Regions from separate parts of the Xanthomonas cerealis pv. cerealis genome, predicted to be linked through region 3. Evidence: predicted binding sites of a transcription regulator. Region 3 holds the regulator's gene; each other region holds the start of a gene.

Region 1 (6,550 bases), 1.6 Mb from region 3:
TCGAACCGGACCAGGTCGATTGCGTGATCTCCGCCTGCTGCCTGATGGAGCAGGCGATCCCGTGCAGCGCCGCACTGCTGCATGCGCGGCTCGGCCTGCAGGGCAGCGGACTGCCGGCGTTCGACATCAACGCCACCTGCCTGAGCTTCATCGCCGCGCTCGACCTGGCCGCCTGCGCGATCGCCACCGGCCGCTACCGCAGGATGCTGATCGTGTGCAGCGAGATCGCCAGCGTCGGCCTGAACCGGGATGACATGGACACCGCGCCGCTGTTCGGCGACGGCGCCGCGGCGCTGGTGCTGGTGCTGGGCGCGGACAGCGGCGACAGCGGTTCGCAATTGCTGGCCGCGCACCTGGAAACCTATTCCGAAGGCATCGAACACTGCCGGGTCCGCGCCGGTGGCACGCGCCTGCGCCTGGAACACGGCATCGACGCGCTGCGCGCCGGTTCGCTGTTCGAAATGAACGGCCGCGCCAACTACCGGCTCGCCGCGGCGAAGCTGCCCGGGCTCTTGCAGCGGCTGCTGCACAAGGCCGGCGTCGAGCTGGCGCAATTGCAGCGGATCGTGCCGCACCAGGCCAGCGCCACGGCGCTGTGGCATCTGCAGGTCGCGCTGCGGCGGGCGCCGGACACGCTGGTCAACGTGATCGGCGAACGCGGCAACCAGATGGCCGCCTCGATCCCCAGCGCGCTGCACCAGGCCATCGCCAGCGGCCGCATCGTGCGCGGCGGGCGCGCGATGATCGACGTGTGCTGCGTGGAGAGCGCGGTGGCCGCGGCGCTGGCCGCGCTGCGCGCCGAACACCTCGGCGACGGCCGCGCCTACAACATCAGTAACGGCACGCCGATCGCGGTGCGCGACCTGCTCACCCAGCTGTTCGCAGCGCTGCAGCTGCGCGTGCGCCTGCTGCCGGTGCCGCGTCGCCTGGCCCTGGCCCTGGCGCTGGCGCTGGCGCTGGCCACGCTCGGCGAGCAGATCGCCTTGCGCCGGCGCGGGCAGCCGGAGCCGCGGCTGAGCCGCTACGGCATCGGCGTGCTCGGCTATTCGCAGACGCTGGACATCAGCCGCGCACGGCGCGAACTCGGCTACGCGGCGCGACGCTGGCGCCCTGCCGGTTCCCGGCGCTGGCGGCGTTACTGCAGCATCCGGTGCACGGCAACCTGCTGTTCGACACCGGCTATTCGCAACACTTCCTCGATGCCACCGCGCAGTTACCCGAGCGCCTGTACCGCGTGCTGACGCCGGTGCATCTGGCGCCTGGTCAATCGCTGCGCGAACAGCTGGCGGTCGACTGGATCGTGCTGTCGCATTTCCATGGCGACCACATCGGCGGCGTGGCCGATTTCGCGCAGGCGCGCATCGCCTGCGCGCAACAGGCCTGGGACGATCTGCAGCGGCGCGGGCGACTGGCGGCGTTGCGCGAAGGCTTCCTGCCGGCCTTGCTGCACGGCACCCGTGCGCGCATACACCGGTTCGAAGCACTGCCTGCCCGGGACCGGCGGCGCTGCGCGGCTTCGGCACGCCGCGCGACCTGTTCGGCGACGGCAGCGTGCTGCTGGTACCGCTGCCTGGGCACGCGCCCGGCCACTACGGGCTGTGGTTCGAGGACGCGCACGGGCCGGTGTTCCTGGTCGCCGATGCGGCTTGGTCCAGCGCCGCAATCGCCGACAGCACGCCGCCGCCGATGCTGGTCACCCACCCGCTCGGCGAGCACCGCGTCTACCGCGACACGCTGGCGCGGCTGCACGCGTTGCGCCTGGCCGAACCCGCGCTGCGCATCGCGCCCTCGCATTGCCGGCAGTGGCGGCCCGCTGCCGCCGCGAGCGTCGATGGCTAGCGCACCGGCCGTCCTGATCACCGGCGCACGCGCGCCGGTGGCGCTGGACCTGGCGCGCCGCTTCGCTGCGCAGGGCTGGCGCGTGCATCTGGCCGACAGCGTGGCCTGCCGCATTTCCGGCTGGTCGCACGCGGTCGCCGCCAGCCATCGCCCCGGCACGCTACGCGCCGGCCGCCTACATCGCCGACCTCAACGCGCTGGTCGCGCGCCAGCGCATCGCGCTACTGCTGCCGACCTGCGAGGAAGTATTCCATCTGGCCCGCTACTGGCATGCCTTGCCGGCGCAGCTGGACGTGCTGGTGGACGCGTTCGACACGCTGCGCGCGCTGCACAGCAAATGGCATTTCCTGCACTTGGCGCGCACCATCGATGCCGACGTGGACGTGCCCGACAGCAGGCGCGTGCGCACACCGCGACCCGGCCGCGATCGTGCGCCCGGCGCCGACGCGCGCGGCGATGCTCGGCCCGCTGATGCTCGGTGTCGCGCTGCCGGCGGCGTTGCGTCATGGCCGACTTCGGCAATGGCGCGAGGACTACGCCCGCGCCGACGATGTGCTCGCCCCACGCGGCGACAGGCGCCCGCTGGCAGGCGCGCTGTGCGACCTGGGCAGCCATGCGCGGCTGGCGCTGGCGCAGCGCTGCAGCGTGCGCGCCGCCTCCACCCGCGATACCGAATGGGACGGCCAGGCCCTGCCGCCGCCATGAACGGCGCCGCCGAGGCCGGCAGCGACTACGCCGTTCAGGCGTAGCGCTTCGCCGACCTGCATGCCGGCCGCGATGCGCAGCACGTGGCCGGCAACCTGTACGCGCGCATCGACATGCTGCAAGCCGGCACGCTGTCGATGCCGGTCACGATGAACGAGGAGCGTGCGGGCAACGCCTGGGTGTGCTCGCCGCGCATTACTTATGCCGACTACGCCGCCGAGGAGGCCGCGCGCCTGTTGCCGCGCGCGCTGGCCTGCATCACCGGCCTGTTCGGTGTGGAGCAGACGCTGACCGCGCCGATCGTCGGCGACGGCCTGCGGCAACCGCAACGGCTGGCGCTGTAGCGCACGCTCACCGCCTGCGGTTTAGAACATGCGCTGCGGTACGGACGCCGACTGAACCAGAGCGCCGGCAGCCAGCTTCAAGCGCCAGCGCGGCGGCATGCCGGTGATCGAGTACAGCGCGGTGGATGCGCGTCACCTGCCGTTGCGCCGGCGCCAGCCGATCGCCGCGCTCGGCGTGCTGACCAAGCGTCTCGGCGTGCCGCTGATACGCCGCTATCGGTTATGAACGACCGGCATGCCGTTGCCACCACGGTCGCAACGGCACAGGACTCAAGGCCGCGTACCCGCCGCCGATATCACGGCCAGCACGAACGTTAGCGCCAGGAACCCAGATGAACCGAATCGCCCCTTGCCTTCGAGCTGCGCCGCGCCTGCAAAACCAAGCCGGCGTGCACAGTAACAGCGACGTATCGTGCACGGCACCTGAAAACGGTTGCAACGGCAAAACCACCGCAAACGAGCGGCTCGCATATTCTCGCAGCCCTATACTGGGCGGCTCCTAAAAATCGCTTCCGCCGCTGACGGGGGGACCTGTGGATTCGATCACACAGCTGGCTCACGCTGGCACCTTGCTGATCGTCAATGCCTTGCTGGCGGCGGTTTCGTCGGCGGTGTTCCTTGCCATTCATTTGACCGGTCGCAAAGCCCAGCACACCTGCGGATTGCTGCTGCTTGGCCTGAGCTACGCCGTATTCGCTGCGGGCTTTGCCGCACTCGTGCTGCCGGCGGCGTTGCCGGCGCATGCCGCCGCCATGGGATTGATCGGTAACTTGACGATCGATGCGGCCACGGTGCTGGAGTTGTGCGCGGTGAACGCCTATCTGCAGCGGCCGCTGATCCGGCCCTGGATCCTGGTCACGGTCGCGCTGATCGGCGCGGCGGAGATCTATTGCTTGCACAGTGGAGGCGAGAATCTCAGGATCATGGTGATTTTCGGCTGCACCCTGCGCGGCTTGTTGACCGTCGCCACCGGCATGGCCTTGTGGCGCCATGCGGACGCGACGATACGCACCGCGGCGCGATTCACGGCCTCGTTCCACTTCCTGTGGGGCTTGATGCTGCTGCTGCGCATCGTCTGGTGGACGGTCCATCCGTTCGCGGACACCAGCTACGACCCGACGTCGAAATTCGGCCTGCTCTCGCGCATGGTCCTGACCTCGATCATCACCCCCGGGTTCCTGTGGATGCTGGCCCGGAAAATGAACGCGGAACTGATTCGCCATGCCTCCCTGGACTCGCTGACCGGCGTCGCCAACCGCCGCATCATGTGGGAAAAAGGCGAATCGGCCACGCAGGACGCGCGCGACAGGAACGCGCCGATCGCGGTGCTGATGATCGACGTCGACAATTTCAAGGCGATCAACGACCGCCTGGGCCATACCGCCGGCGACCAAGTGCTGATCGCCATCGCCGACACGCTTGCGCGGCATATCCGCAGCCCGGACTTTCTGGCCCGCGTCGGCGGCGAGGAATTCATGGTGCTGATCCCACATGGCGAAGAATCGGTGGTGCGCGACATCGCCGACCGCTTGCGGCGCGTGGTCGAACGCCAGGACATCGCTGCTGCGTCAAGCGCCGCGCTGGTCTGCACGGTCAGCATCGGCTACTGCATTTCGACGCGGGCGCAGATCGAGTGGCAGAAGCTGGTCGTCATCGCCGACCAGGCGCTGTATGCGGCCAAGCACAGCGGACGCAACCGAGTCACGGGGACAGTCGTCGCGTAGTGCGTCGCGTTCGAGCGCGCATCCGGACATCCGCCTGCCGCGCATGCGACGCTAGCGGCCATGAACGCCTGGCATTCCTCGCTGTACCGACACCGGTTCGCCGTGGCCCGCGCCGACGCAGTGCGGCAGCGGCCGCTGGCAGTGACGGTGATGGACCGGCATGCGGCATCGTGCGCTGCGCCGACGGCAGCCTGCTCGCGCTGGAGGACCGTTGCCCGCACCGGCACGCGCCGCTGTCGGCCGGCTGCGCCAGCGGCGACGGCCTGGCCTGTCCTTACCATGGCTGGCGCTTCGGCCGCGACGGCGCGCTGCGCGACATTCCAGGCATGCCGCCCGGGCAGGCACTGCCGGCGGTGCGGGTACGCGCATTCGCCGCGCGCCAGCATGACGGGCTGATCTGACTGCGCCCGGACCCCGAGGGCGACGCCGAGCCCGCACCGCTGGTGCGGGCATTGCGGCCATCGGCGCGGCGCTTCCTGTGGCGCACGCGCTGGCAGGCGCACGTGGCCGATGCGCTGGAGAACTTCCTCGATCCGTTGCATACCCACCTGCTGCATCCGTGGCTGGTGCGCCACGGCGGCGCGCGCAGCACCGAGGGTTCGCCAGCCTGCACGTGGGACGGACGCTGGGCGCCGACGTGGGCAGTGCGCTGGCTGGTGTGGCCGCTGCTGCGCAAGGTGGGCGAGCAGGACCGGCGCATGCTCGCGCTGCAGTCGCACAACCTGCAGCGCTTTCCCGGCGTGCGCGGCGCCTGCACCGCACTGGATCCGGCGCGCGATCCCTTGCGCCGCTATTGGGACGGCGAGCCGCTGCCGGCGCCGGGTGCACAGCACGGCATCGACCTCATGCTGTGACCGCGTCGCGCGTGCCGAGCGCGCCGATCACCTGCGCCAGCGGTGCCGGCCGTCCCAGCAGATAGCCCTGCACCTGGTCGCAGCCGTGCGCACGCAGCCACTGCAGCTGTTCCTCGGTCTCCACGCCTTCGGCCACCACGTCCAGGCCCAGGCTGCGGCCGAGCGTGAGCAAGGCCTCGCAGATCGAGGCGTTGCGCGCGTCGCGATGCACGTCGGCAATGAAACTGCGGTCGATCTTCAGCGTGTCCAGCGGCAGGTCGCGCAGGTAGGCCATGCTGGAGAACCCAGTGCCGACATCGTCCAGCGCCACGCTCACTCCCAGCGCACGCAGCTGCCGCAACACCTCCAGCGCCTGCTGCGGCTGCCGCATCAGGCTGCTCTCGGTCAGTTCCAGTTGCAGGCCGTCGGCGGCCAGCCCGGCCGCAGCGCAAGCCTGCATCAGGTCCGCGACCAGATCGCCGTCGAAGAACTGCAGCGCCGACACGTTCACCGCCACCGGCAGGTCGGCCCAGCCATGCAGCGCCAATTGCCGCCGCGCCTGCGCGGCAGCCTGCATCACCCAGCGGCCCAGCGGCAGGATCAGCCCGGTGTCCTCGCACAGCTGGATGAACTGGTCCGGGGCGATGTAGCTGCCGTCGGCCTGCGGCCAGCGGATCAGCGCCTCGAGCAGGCGCGGCGCACCGCTGTCGGCGTGCATGATCGGCTGGAAATGCAGTTCGAACTCCTGCCGCGCGATCGCCTGATGGATGCGCCCGGCCAGGCGCAGGCGTTCGCCGATGCACGCGGACATGCTGCGCTCGAAACGGACCACGCCGCGCCCCTCCGCCTGCGCCGCATGCGCGGCTTGCGCGGCGCTGCCGATGGTCTCTTCGGCGCCTGCGGCATCGTCCGGGCATAGCGCCACGCCGACGTGCGCCTGCAACTGCTGGGTGAAGGCGCCACCCTGCACCGGCGCCGACACCGCCTCGAGCAAGGCTTGCAGCGCTTGCGGCAGCTGCCGCGCATCCAGCACCGCCAGCACGAAGTCCTGCGACGGCTGGTGCGCGGTCAGGCCGAAGCGTTCGCCTAGCCCACGCAGCCGCTG
Region 2 (6,550 bases), 930 kb from region 3:
CCACATTCGGCAACCAGCCGGCCAGCAACGCCACGCCGACCAGGATGAAGCCGACGATCGCCACCACCTTGAGGATCGCGAACCAAAATTCGAACTCGCCGAAATTGCGCACGCCGAGCAGGTTGATCGCGGTGAAGGCGGCCATGAACACCACCGCGACCAGCGGCACCGGCAACGCCGGCCACACCGTGGCCAGCAAGCCGGCCGCACCTACCGCCTCGGCGGCGATCACGATCACCAACTGTAGCCACCACAACCACCCCACCGTCGCTCCCGCAGTGGCGCCCATCGCGTCGGCGGCATACACCGAGAACGCACCGCTGGCCGGCTTGGCCGCGGCCATCTCGCCCAGCGCGTTCATCACGATGATCACCAGCGCGCCGGCGACCAGATAGGAGATCAGCACCGCCGGCCCCGCCGCGTGCACGCCGACGCCGGAGCCCAGGAACAAGCCGGCACCGATCGCGCTGCCCAGCCCCATCATGATCAGTTGCCGCGGCTTCAGCGCATGGCGCAAGGTGGACGCGGCGGCGGGACCGGGAGGCATGGACGGATGCGGCATCGGGTTCGTCGATTGACAGGAATCCGGACACGATACCGCGTCGCGATGGCGCCGTGCTCGCCGTGCGCAGCAGCCGATCCTGAGCGGGTCGCGCCACGTCTTCGAATCCCGCAGCGGCCGATGGACGCGCATGGCCTGCGCTCAGCGGCACCGAGCGTGCAGCGCAGCGTCTGCGCTGGCGAGCGGCGACTGGCCCGCCCCATCGCGATACGCTGGTCGCGCCTGGCGGACCGCCGCTGCGTCGCTGCCACTGGCGCATGCCCATCGCTCCGTCCTTCGCTCCCCTCCCCTGCCCTCCCGCCCTTCGCAACCCGCCTGCGCACGCGCAAGCGGGGCACGACCTGCACGGCCGACAAGCGGCATCCGAAGTTCGGAGATACAAAACCGCAGGATTTCTCCATATTCTCCGCAAATCATTGATTTTACATATTGACAGCGATACTAACGTCAGAAATACTGAACAAAGCGTCGAGTTGGAAGCAGTGCTCGACGACCGGCGTAGCGCCGCCCAAAGGCACTACGCCGGTCGCCCGGTACGGCTCCGCCCGCACGCGCGACGGCAGGCCAGGAGATGGCCTGCACCGAGCGGCTCGGCCGGAATGGACCACGGCTGCCGCCCGACCCATGCGCAACGGTCCGCTGCATCCAGACAAGGAGAGACACCATGAACAAACCCCTGTTGACCCTGGCCGTTCTGGCCGTCGCATTCACCGCGACGCAGACCCATGCCACCGGGCAGAAGCTCGAAGCCAACGACACGATCCAAGGCCTGGGCGAACGCGTCCCGGCCGGCAAGAAGAACGTCAGCCTGTCGCCGCTGTTCAAGGTCTACACGTTCGAGAAGTCCGGGCTGACCTTCGCCCAGATCAACTCGTCGAAGGACGAGGTGATCACGGTCATGGCGGTCACCCCGGGCGCCCAATCGCGCCTGCCGATCGGCTTGGCCGCACAGGAGCCGCTGATCGTCGTCAACGACGAGAAGGACCGCCCGCTCGGCATGGTCACCGCCGCCGCGAGCTGCCCGTGCAGCGCCACCGTGGTTTACCAGGACTCCAAACAGATGATCGTCGTGGTCTACGGCTCCAACGGCGAATACATCACCTCGTACGTGCTCCCGCGCACCAATTCGACTGCTCCGACGGGTTGACACGGCCACACCTGCAGCAGCGCCGTGGCCGGCAACGGTCGCGGCGTTTTCGTTGTGGGCCAGGCGTTCCATGACAATCCGTCGCCATCCGCATTCTTGATCACCAGCAGACGGCCTTGGTCGGTCGGAACGATCGGGTCATGAATCACGAAGACCTGACAGGGGACACAGCAGATCATGCCGATCCAACGCCATTCGCCACGCGGCAGATGTGCCGCGACGATGGGCCGCCCTCGCGCTGGAAGGCGGCAAACAGCGCATGCGCGGCTCAGAACTCCTGCCAGTCCTTGTCGGTGCCCATGGCAGCGACGGCCGACAGGCGACGCGCAGCGGTCGGCGCCGGCGCCGGCGCTGCACGGGCATAGCTCCTCGGCTTCGGTGCGATCGCCAGGGTCGGCTGACGCAGCGGTGCTGCGGTCTCCTCCAGCTTGAACAGGGCCACCGCCTGCGAAAGTTCGGTCGCTTGCTGTTCCATCGACCGCGCCGCGGCGCTGGCCTCTTCCACCAGGGCCGCGTTCTGCTGAGTGCTCTCGTCCATCTGGGTCACGGTCTGGTTGACCTGCTCGATGCCGGCGTACTGCTCCTGCGAGGCCGAGGAGATCTCGCTCATGATGTCGGTGACGCGCTGCACCGAGGACACGATCTCATGCATGGTCTTGCCGGCCTGGCCGACCAGCGCCGAGCCTTCGGCGACGCGGCTGACCGAGTCGTCGATCAGTTCCTTGATCTCCTTGGCGGCGCTGGCCGAGCGCTGCGCCAGGGTACGCACTTCCGAGGCGACGACGGCGAAGCCGCGACCCTGTTCGCCGGCGCGCGCCGCTTCCACCGCGGCGTTGAGCGCCAGGATGTTGGTCTGGAACGCGATGCCGTCGATGACGCTGATGATGTCGGCAATCTTCTTGGACGAGGTCTCGATGCCGCTCATTGTGGTCACCACCTGGCCGACCACGTCGCCGCCCTGCGAGGCGACCGAGGCGGCGCCGACCGCGAGCTGATTGGCCTGGCGCGCGTGCTCGGCGTTCTGCTTCACGGTGGAGGTCAGTTCCTCCATTGAGGCTGCAGTTTCCTCCAGGCTCGCGGCCTGCTGTTCGGTGCGCCGCGACAGGTCGTCGTTGCCGGTCGCGATCTCGCTGGCCGCGGCATTGATCGACACCGCCGAATGCTTGATCCGGCCGACGATCTCGGCAAGCTGCTCGGCCGTGGCATTGGCGTCGTCGCGCATCTGCGCGAACACGCCGCGGAACTCGCCGTGCATGCGCGCGGTCAGGTCGCCGGCGGCGATGGACTGCAGCAAGGCCGACAGCGACTGCAAATTGCCGTCGGCTGTGGTCATCAGCTGGTTGAGGCTCTCGACCATGACCCGGAAGTCGAACTGGAAACGCTCGGCGTCGCCGCGGGCGCTGAAGTCGCCGTTGGCAGCGGACTGCGCCAGCTGCCTGATCTGGCCGTTCATCGCCGACAGGTTGGCCTTCACCTCGTCCATGGTCTGGGTGAATGCCGCTTTCTCGCCGGGCAGGCGGTCCATGTCCTGGCTGAGGTCGCCGATCGCGTAACGGCCCATGATCTGCGCCAGCTTCAGCTGCACCGAGACATGCGAATCGACCACGCTGTTGGTTTCCGCCGCCATGCGACCGTAGTCGCCGGGGAACACCGCCACATCCATGCGGTAGCTGATCTGGCCGGCGTCATGGCGCTTGGCCATGTCCAACTGTGCGGCGATCAGGTTGCGCAATTGTTCCTGCATGCCATGCATCGCGCTCAACAAACGGCCAGTTTCGTCGTTGGACGATGTTTTCACGTCGTTGTCCAGTTCGCCGCGCGCGATCGCTTCCGCGGCGCGCGTGGCGCGGCCCAGCGGCACGGTCAGGCTGCGGGTGATCAGCCAGGCAAGCAGCGCGCTGACCACAACCACCGCCACGCCGCCGCTGATCAGCATGACGCGGCCGCGATCCATCGCCAGATTGGCATCGGCATAAGCCTTGGCACCACGCTTGTGCTGCCGCTCCGAATACACGTCGATCGCCTGCTGCCACTTCTCGGTGGCGGGTCCGGCCTCCTTCATCAACACCGTGAGCGCCAGATCGTCCTTGTCCTCCATGCCGAGGTCCAGCACCTTTTGATTGGCCGCGCGGGTAAGCGCGTAGCGGTCATCGATCTCCTTGCGCATGTGCGCGGCAGTGGAATCCGAAACCGGAATCGCATAGAGCCTGTCGTGGTTATCGCTGTAGCGCGCACGCTCGCGCTCGATGGCTTTGGCGAACTGGAGGTTCTGCCCGCGCGTGGTCGGCAGGACGATGTTGCGCAGGTTGATGGCCACATCCGAACTGGCCTTCTGCATCTCGCCGACGTAACCGAGGATGGTCAGGTTGCGCTTGACGATGGTTTCCATGCGGTCGCGCGCCTGCGCCAGGGTCATCAACCCGGCGACAACGAGCGCGCAGGAAAGCAGGATGAGCACACCGAACGCCGCAGAGAGCCGCGTGCCGACGTTGTAGCGCTGAAGAAATCCGATCATGGGACACCTATTTAGGGGAAAGGAAGTGAGACTGCGCCACGGCTTACAAACATGCGGAACCTGGCACAAAATAGAAAATGCACAACAGTGCTGGCACGGCTGGAAAACAGTTAAAATTGGTTAAGCTTAGGCCTGCCGAGCATAAGACCGCTGTCGATGCTTGGGCGATGTAACGGCGGCGGCCACAGATTCTTGATGCGCAATTGCGCATGTTTTTTTGAATGCCGTTACATAGGTGAGCGGCATGTGCAGACAGCTCGGCGAGGCCGCCGCGACATGCGCGGATCGATCAAATCCATGTGAAAAGGGCAGCCGGCAAGCGCGACTGCGACGCGATCGCGTTATGCGCCGGCGTCGCATTGCGACTCACATTCAATGCGGAGCCTGACATGAGCCGATCCGCCGATGCGACCCGGCTCCGTGCACGCGCCATGCGCAGCGCATGCGTGGCGCGCATGCGGAAGGACGGCCAGCGGCAATGCCCCGGACCGGACCGGACCGGGGCGGCCGCATGGCGGTTGGACGGCTTATTCGGCCAGGTTGGTGCCTGCGCCCGCCATGGCGATGACCTTGGCCTTGACCTGCGCGGCCGGGATTGCGGTGTACCGGTAGGCAAGCGGCTGCGGGACGGTCCTCGACGAGATCCAGCGGTTGGCGTGGCGCATGGCTTGCTGTCGCTGTCCGGCACGCTCCAGGTGATGCCGTTGCCGACGTAGTTGTTGATCAGATCCCAGTAGCCGATTTCGCTGCTGTCGCGCGAGGTCACCGGTTTCTTCGCGTTCTCGAAGTAGTTGGCCTCGATCAGCGCCACCGCACACATCCGCGCGTTGATGCCGGAGGTGAGCACGTTGTTGAAGTCGTTGTTGTAACTGTGGCTCAGCCCGCGGCGTTGCGGCGGCAGCCGCGACTCCACGTTCTCGAAGCGGTCGTGGCGATAGGTGGTGCGCGCGGCGGCGTTCTTGGTGTCGTTGTCGCTATAGCCGTTGAGCGCGACCTTCTGGTAGTCGGGCACGTCGTTGTACGACCCGGTGACGTGGTGAGCGCACTTCTTCATGTCGATGCCGCCGTCGAAGGAGGCGTCGCCGGCACACTTGCTCAGCGACGCGAACAAGGTGCGGTGGTCGATCCAGATGTTGGACGGTTCGCCGCTGGAATTGCCTTCCAGCGAAATTTCCCTGCATACGATCGCACGCACGCACGCGGGCGCGTGCGGCGCGGCCAGTGGGCTCAGCTCACCGCGTCGATCTCGTTGTCGCCGCGGTCGGCGTCGGGCAGTTTGTGCTCGGGGTCCAGGGTCACGTGCACCACCTTCTGCGTGCTCGGCACCCGGATCTGCGGCTGGGTCTGCTGGATCCAGGCCTCCACCGGCACGCGCTGGTCGAGGTGGCTGCCGTCGGCGAAGTCGATGCGCAAGGTCGCCGGCATCACCAGTTTCTGCTGGCTCTGCAAGGTCACCAGCAGGCCCTTGGCCGGGTCGTGCTCGACATAGCTGGCCGTGCGCACGCCCATGTCCAGCTGCCAGTTATTGAGGTACCAGCCGCGCCACCACCACGACAGGTCTTCGCCGGACTCGCTTTCCATCAGCCGGAAGAAATCCGACGGGGTCGGATGCTTGTACGCCCAGGTGGCGATGTACTTGCGGAACGCCGGGTCGAAGCGCGCCGGGCCGAGGATCTGTTCGCGCAACAACACCAGGCCCAGCGCGCCCTTGAAGTAGGTCAGCGAATGCCGGTAGGTCTCGCTGGTGGCGTCGGCGCGGTCGAGCAGGTTCGGCGCCTGCGCATCGGCCAGCAGCCGCAGGATCTCGTCGACCGGGTTGCCGCCCTTGGACGCGTACTCGCTGTCGCGCTTGGGCGCGAATTCGCCATGGTTGACCGCATCGGAGGCGTAGACGTCGATGAACGTGTTGAAGCCCTCGTCCATGAATGCGTAGCGGCGCTCGTTGGAACCGACGATCATCGGGAACCAGCCGTGGCCCAGTTCGTGCGCAGTGATCCAGAACAGGTCCTTGCCGCCGTCGTGCATGTCGTCGAAGACGATGCCCGGATATTCCATGCCGGCGCCGTGGCCGCCGAGGTTCACCGCCACCGGCCACGGATAGGGGTACCACTGCGAGAAATGCTCGATCGACGCCTTGACGAACTCGGTGGAGCGGTCCCACTTGTCGGCGCCGACGCCTTCGCGCGGATACACCGACATCGCCAGCGCGTGCTCGCCTTCCGGCAGGTTGATGCGCGCGGCATCCCAGACGAACGCCGGCGAGGCGGCGAAAGCCACGTCCCGGGTGTGCGCCATGTGGAAGCGCCAGGTCTGGGTGCCGCTGGCG
Region 3 (6,550 bases):
GATCACGATCACGAACGCGGCCGGCGACCACAGCGCCGAGACGCCGGCGCCCTTGAGGATGCTGCCGCCTACCAGCGAGGCGATCGCCAACAGCAAGCCAATGAGACTGAGTTTGTCCATGCAGAAACTATCGGCAGTTAGGGGAGGGACTTGATGGTGGGGCTGTTTTTCGGGACCGGGGACCCGGGACCCGGGAATGATCGCGAGTGCGCTGCATTCCGGCTTGCTGCAGGAGGGGCTTCAGCCCCGATGCGTTACGAGTAAAGCGTCGGGGCTGGAGCCCCTCCTACAGAAAAAGCACTGCGCTTGAATGGCAGGATGGCCGTTTCTTTTTCAGAAAAACGGCATTTCTTCGTCAAATCGCTTGACAGCGATTTTCGCTCGGACACCATCTTCCGGTCCCCGGACCCTCAGCTCTTCAACCCATCCACATCCAGGATCAACGCCAGCCGGCCATCGCCGATCAGGGTCGCGCCGGCGTAGCCGGGCAGGCCGCGCAGTGCGCGCGGCAGCGGTTTGATCACCACTTCCTCGCGGCCGCGGACCTGGTCCACGACCAGTCCCATGCGCGATTCGCCGGCTTGCAGCACCACCACGGTCAGCAACGGCAGTTCCGGCGCTTCGATGTTCAACCACTTGCGCAGATCCACCAGCGGCAACGTGTGCGATTGCCGGTCGAGCACGGCGCGGCCGTCGAACCAGCCCAGCGCGCGGCGCGGCGCGTGCAGCACTTCCACCACACGCGCCAGCGGCAGCGCATAGACGGTGTCGCCGGCCTGCACCAGCAGGGTCGGCAGGATCGCCAGGGTCAGCGGCACGCGGATCAGGAAGCGGCTGCCGCGGCCCAGTTCGGACTGGATCTGGATCTGTCCGCTGAGTTCGCGGATGCGCGACTGCACCACGTCCATGCCGACGCCGCGGCCGGAGATGTCGGTGACTTCGGCCTTGGTCGAGAAACCTGGCAGGAACACCAGGTGCAGGCACTCCTCGGTGGTCAGGCGCGCGGCGGCTTCCGGATCGATCAGACCCTTCTCGCGGGCCTTCTGCCGCAGGCGTTCGGGGTCGATGCCGGCGCCATCGTCCTGTACCTCGATGCTGACGTAATCGCCTTCCTGCTGCGCCGACAGGCGCACGTGGCCGCCGCGCGGCTTGCCGGTGGCTTCGCGCAGCGCAGGCGTCTCGATGCCGTGGTCGATCGCGTTGCGCACCAGGTGCACCAGCGGATCGGCCAGCGCCTCGACCAGGTTGCGGTCCAGTTCGGTGTCGGCGCCGATCAGTTCCAGGTCCACTTCCTTGTTCAGGGAGCGGGCGACGTCGCGCGCGACCTTGGGAAAGCGCGAGAACACCTTGCCGACCGGCTGCATGCGGGTGCGCATCACTGCCGATTGCAGGCGCGAGGTGGCAATGTCCAGGCTGCTGACCGCGCGGTCCAGTTCTTCGTCGCGCAGGCGCACGCGCAGGGTCTTGAGCCGGTTGCGCGACAGCACCAGTTCGCCGATCAGGTTGACGATCGCGTCCAGACGCTTGGTGTCCACGCGCACGGTGTGTTCGGGTTCGGCGGCCTTGCCGGGCGCAGCGGCGGGCTTGGCGCTGGGCGCCGGCCGCGGCGCGGCGGCCGGCACCGGCAGCGCGGCGGGCGCGGCGCCGCCGTGCAACTGGTCGAGCAACGCTTCGAATTCGTCGTCGTCGATCATGTCGCCGTTGCCGCCTGCGGCGGGCGGCGGCGCGGCGACGGCGGCCTTGGCGCTGGGCGCGGCGGTCTCTTCCCCGCTGGTGGCGAACTGCGCGATCAGCTGTTGCGGCGCGCGCGGCGGTTCGCTGCCGCTGCCGAACGCGTCGAGCATCGACTGCAGGTAGTCCAGCGACTGCTGCGCGGCGTCGAAGTGCCGCGCCTGCAGGGTGGCCTGGCCGGCGCGGGCCTGGCCCAGGGTGTCCTCGGCGGCGTGGCACAGCTCGACCATGGCGTTGATCGCCAGGAATCCGGCGCCGCCCTTGAGCGTGTGGAAACCGCGGAATACCGCGTTGAGCTGATCGCTGTCCTCGGGCGCCTGCTCCAGCGACACCAATTGCTCGCCGAGCCGGTCCAGGATTTCCTGGGCCTCGATGATGAAGTCGGCAGCAATGTCGTCGGGTACGGCGCTCATGGCGTTACAGCCCCAATCCGGACAATAGATCGTCGGCGTCGTCCTGCGACACGCCGTGGCGGTCCAGGCCGGCCAGCGCCGGGCCGGCCAAGCTGCCGTCGGGTTTCTTGTCGTCCTTCGGCGGCAGGCCGAGCGCGCCGAAGCCCTCGTGCACGCGGCGCACGATGGTCGCCACGCGGCGGATGATCTGCCCGGTCAGGTCCTGGAAGCTCTGCGCCAGGGCCATCTCGGTGAGGTTATGGCGGATCTTGTCGAGGATCTCGCCCTGGTCGCCGGTCAGGCCGCCGGCGCGCAGCTGCTCGGCCAGCGCGCGGCATTCCTCGGCCAGGTCCAGGGTGCGGTGGCTGGCCTGTTCGGTCATGGCCACCACGTGGTCCAGGCGCGAGCAGGCATCGTCCAGCTCCCCGGCTTCGGAGGGGATGGTGGGCAGCTCGCCGAGCGCCTGGCCCAGGTCGCGCGCCAGCCGGCTCAGGCCCTGCATCATCGGCCGCGTGCGCCAGGCGGCTAGGGTGTCGATTTCCTTGCGCCAGGCGGCTTCGTCGCCACGCTCCAGTGCGTCCAGCGCACCTTGCAGGCGTTCGATCATGGCGCTGCGTTCGGCGGTGGCTTGCATCAGACGGTCGCTCCCAGGCGTTCGAAGATCTTGCCCAGCTTCTCCTGCAGCGTCTGCGCGGTGAACGGCTTGATGATGTAGCCGTTCACGCCGCACTGCGCCGCCTCGATGATCTGCTCGCGCTTGGCCTCGGCGGTTACCATCAGCACCGGCAGGTGCTTGAGCTTGTCGTCGGCGCGAATGTTGCGCAGCAGGTCGATGCCGGTCATGCCGGGCATGTTCCAGTCGGTGACCACGAACTCGAACGGTGCCGAGCGCAGTGCCGCCAGCGCACTGTTGCCGTCTTCGGCCTCTGCAGTGTTGGTGAAGCCCAGATCGCCGAGCAGATTCTTGACGATGCGCCGCATCGTCGAGAAATCGTCCACGATCAAAATCCGCATGTTCTTGTTCACCGCTAACTCCCTTGGGTCTTATTCTTTGTCTTCCAGGCCAGCGTCCGCCGCTTCGAACGCTTTCAAGCGTCCGCGCAAGCGTACCGTGGCCTGGCCGTGGATCTGGCAGACGCGTGACTCGCTGACACCGAGCACCGCGCCGATTTCCTTCAGGTTCAATTCCTGTTCGTAATACAGCGACAGCACCAGCTGCTCGCGCTCGGGCAACTGCGCGATCGCCTTGCCCAACTCGCGGCCGAACTCGCTGCGTTCCAGCATCTGCTGCGGATTGGGGCCGCCCTTGGCGATGGTGTCCAGTTCGCCATGGTCCTCGACCCGCGACTCCAGGCTCAGTACCTGGCCGCGTGCGGCATCTTCCATCAATCGCATGTAGTCGGGAAGCGGCATGTCCATCGCCGCGGCCACTTCGTTGGCGGCGGCGGCGCGGCCGGTGCTCTGTTCGATCTTGCGCACCGCCGAGGCGGCGTCGCGGGCGCGGCGGTGCACCGAGCGCGGCACCCAGTCGCCGCGGCGGATCTCGTCGATCATCGAGCCGCGGATGCGGATCGAGGCGTAGGTCTCGAACGAGGCGCCCTGGTCGGCGTCGTAGCTGCGCGAGGCCTCGATCAGGCCGATCATGCCGGCCTGGATCAGGTCGTCGATCTCGACGCTGGCCGGCAGCCGCGCGGCCAGGTGGTGGGCGATGCGCCGCACCAGGTCCGAATGCTGGGCGATGTAGTCGTTGGAACTGTTGCGCTGCACGGCGCGGTACTGAGCGGCGGCGTTCATGCGGCGACCCCCCTCTGGATGATCCGTTCGACGAAGAACTCGACGTTGCCGCGTGGCGCGGTCGGCGCCTGCCAGCGCGAGGTGCGGCGGGCGATTTCGGTGATCGCCTGCGCCGACGGGCTGGACGGGTAGGCTTTGACCACCGGCTGCTGGCGCTGCACCGACAGGCGCAGCCAGTCGTCCTGCGGCACGCAGCCCAGGTAGTTCAGCGACACGTCGCCGAGGAACTTCTCGCACACCCGGCTCAGCTTGTCGTACAGCAGGCGGCCTTCGTTGGGGTCGCGAACCATGTTGGCGACGATCTGCATCCGGTCCACGCCGCGTTCGCGCGACAGCACCTTGATCAGCGCGTAGGCGTCGGTGATCGAGGCCGGCTCGTCGCAGACCACCACCACCGCGTCCTGCGCGGCCTGGCAGAAGGTCAGCACGCTGTCGGTAATCCCGGCGGCGGTGTCGATGATCATCACGTCCAGGTCGCGTTGCAGCTCGGAGAACACGTTGACCAGGCCGACGTGCTGGGCGGGCGGCAGTTCGGCCATGTGCCGGCGGCCGGAGGCGGCGGGCACCACCATCAACCCGTTGGGCAGGTCGATCAGCACTTCTTCCAGGGTGCAGCGCCCGGCGACCAAGTCGGCCAGGGTGAACCTGGGAGTCAGCCCGAGCAGCACGTCGACGTTGGCCAGGCCAAGATCGGCGTCCAGCAGCAGGGTGCGCTTGCCCATGTCGGCCAGCGCCATCGACAGGTTGACCGAGATGTTGGTCTTGCCCACGCCGCCCTTGCCGCCGGTCACGGCGATCGTGCGCACCGGGCCTAGCGGACCCAGCGGTTCGCTGCGGGTTGCCGACAGGGGGAAGGCATTGGTGAGATTGGCGTAATCACGCGACGGCATGGTTCTGCTCCGGAGTACAGGGCTTATCGGCAGCGCGCCGCAAATCTTCAAGGCGCAATACCAGGCTGGCGGCGTTGGCGCGGTGCAGGTCGTCCGGCACGCGCTGACCATCGGTCACCCAGGTGATGGGAAGCCGGTGGTCCGCGACCACCGACAGGGCACTGCCAAACCGCCCGGTTTCATCCAGCTTGGTCAAGATCACCCCCTGCGGATCGGCGCCGGCGAACCGGCGCACCACCTCGTCCAGGTCGGAGAAATGCGCGTTGGCAGGGAGTACTAGCAAGGACCGGACCACACGCGAGGCGCGCAGCCAGTGCAATTGTGCAGCCAGGGCGCGGTCGCGCTGGCCCATGCCGGCGGTGTCGATCAGCACCAGCTTGTAGTCGCGCAGACGCTCCAGCAGCTGCTGCAGGGCGGCATCGCTGTCGGCCTCGTGCACGGCGATGCCGAGCTGGCGGCCGTAGCTGTGCAACTGTTCGCGGCCGCCGACGCGGATGGTATCGGTGGTGACCAGGGCCACGTCGCGGGCGGCGTGGCGTTCCAGGAAGCGCGAGGCCAGCTTGGCGATGGTGGTGGTCTTGCCGGCGCCGGTGGGGCCGATCAGGGCGATCACGCCGCCTTCCTCGATCGGATCCAGCGGCGCGATCGGCAGGCGCTTGGACAGCAGTCCCAGCATCAGCCCGCGGCCGCGGTGCAGCTCCAGGTCGGCGGGGATCTGCATGACCACGTCGCGGATGAGGCCACTGTCGAAACCGTAGTCGTCCATCAGTTCCAGCGCCTGGGCGCGCACCGGCGAACCGCGCAGGCGCTCGTCGGTGAGCCGGTTCATCTCGCGCTCGATCATCTGCCGCATCAGCGCCAGTTCGTCGCGCAGCTGAGTCAATTGTTCGTCGTTCTGCGCTGCCGGGAAGCTCGGCACCGGCGTCAGGGCCGGCAGCGCCGGAATCCCGGCGCTGCCGTCAGTGGTGGCCGGCGCCGTGGCGGCGGCGACCGGTTCGGCGCTGGGCGCAGCCGGGGCGCCCGGCGTGGCGGCCGGGCTCAGCGACACCGCGGCGATGTCGTCGAGCCATGCCGGTACGGCGGCGGCGCTCGCGGCGGCGCTGGCCGCGGCGGTGAACGGGCTCGCCATCGGCACGCTGATCGGCGCGTTGCGGAATACGTCCTCGGGAATGCGGAATTCGGCGAAGGGCGCGGCGGCTGCGGGAGCCGGGGCAGGGGCCTGAAGTGCGGCGGACGCACGGTTCGGCGTGGGCGCGGTGCCAGCCGGCATTGCCGAGGTGGCGATTGCGGCGGGCTGGGTCAGCGGCCGCGCCGGCGCGGGCTGGGCCATGCTGGCCGTGGCCGGGGAGCGGCGCTCGCTGATCGCGGCCATCATCGCCATCGCCGGGTTGGCCATGGCGCCGGACTTGGCCGCACGCGGCGCCGGGTTGGCTGCCGACACCTGCAGCCGCGGCGCCTGCTCTTCCGGACGCGCCGCATCTAGGGCCTGCTGCACCAGGGCTTCGTCGTAGTTGCTGGCGGCGACGATCTCGATGCCTTCGTCGGTGCGCCGGTTGGACAGGATCACCGCATCCGGGCCGTGCTCGTCGCGCACCATGCGGAACGCGGTGCGCATGTCGGGAGCTACGAAGCGTTTGATTTTCATGCGTGTGTTCTCCGGGACCGGGGACCGGGGACCGGGGACCGGGCTAAAGCCGATGTCCTGGTGCCCAGCGATTGCCTATGTGCTGCCATGTTCATGAG

Evidence for each region. The regulator FliA, encoded in region 3, starts transcription of late flagellar genes. The targets are predictions, from matches to a motif close to TAAAGTTTNNCNNNCNNNGGCCGATAA.
Region 1: the regulator FliA is predicted to act here: its motif matches at 3,159-3,185, upstream of E4A48_RS14765 (GGDEF domain-containing protein).
Region 2: the regulator FliA is predicted to act here: its motif matches at 4,394-4,420, upstream of E4A48_RS03270 (methyl-accepting chemotaxis protein).

What each region holds. Positions count from the first base shown of each region.
Region 1 is NZ_CP038228.1:3,330,464-3,337,013, forward strand. It holds gene E4A48_RS21185 (3-oxoacyl-[acyl-carrier-protein] synthase III C-terminal domain-containing protein) at 1-1,241, shown strand, start outside; partial or broken gene E4A48_RS21190 (MBL fold metallo-hydrolase) at 1,151-1,369, shown strand; gene E4A48_RS21195 (MBL fold metallo-hydrolase) at 1,552-1,839, shown strand; gene E4A48_RS21200 (ATP-grasp domain-containing protein) at 2,269-2,544, shown strand; gene E4A48_RS21205 (hypothetical protein) at 2,628-2,888, shown strand; gene E4A48_RS21210 (hypothetical protein) at 2,986-3,114, shown strand; gene E4A48_RS14765 (GGDEF domain-containing protein) at 3,458-4,612, shown strand; gene E4A48_RS21215 (Rieske 2Fe-2S domain-containing protein) at 4,783-5,013, shown strand; gene E4A48_RS21220 (hypothetical protein) at 5,056-5,466, shown strand; gene E4A48_RS14775 (bifunctional diguanylate cyclase/phosphodiesterase) at 5,456-6,550, opposite strand, start outside.
Region 2 is NZ_CP038228.1:758,167-764,716, reverse strand. It holds gene E4A48_RS03280 (amino acid permease) at 1-562, opposite strand, end outside; gene E4A48_RS03275 (hypothetical protein) at 1,227-1,709, shown strand; gene E4A48_RS03270 (methyl-accepting chemotaxis protein) at 1,978-4,224, opposite strand; partial or broken gene E4A48_RS03265 (pectate lyase family protein) at 4,752-5,395, opposite strand; gene E4A48_RS03260 (M1 family metallopeptidase) at 5,452-6,550, opposite strand, start outside.
Region 3 is NZ_CP038228.1:1,683,292-1,689,841, reverse strand. It holds gene E4A48_RS07530 (flagellar motor protein) at 1-120, opposite strand, end outside; gene E4A48_RS07525 (chemotaxis protein CheA) at 411-2,144, opposite strand; gene E4A48_RS07520 (protein phosphatase CheZ) at 2,149-2,757, opposite strand; gene cheY (chemotaxis response regulator CheY) at 2,757-3,149, opposite strand; gene E4A48_RS07510 (RNA polymerase sigma factor FliA) at 3,168-3,917, opposite strand; gene E4A48_RS07505 (MinD/ParA family ATP-binding protein) at 3,914-4,807, opposite strand; gene flhF (flagellar biosynthesis protein FlhF) at 4,794-6,452, opposite strand.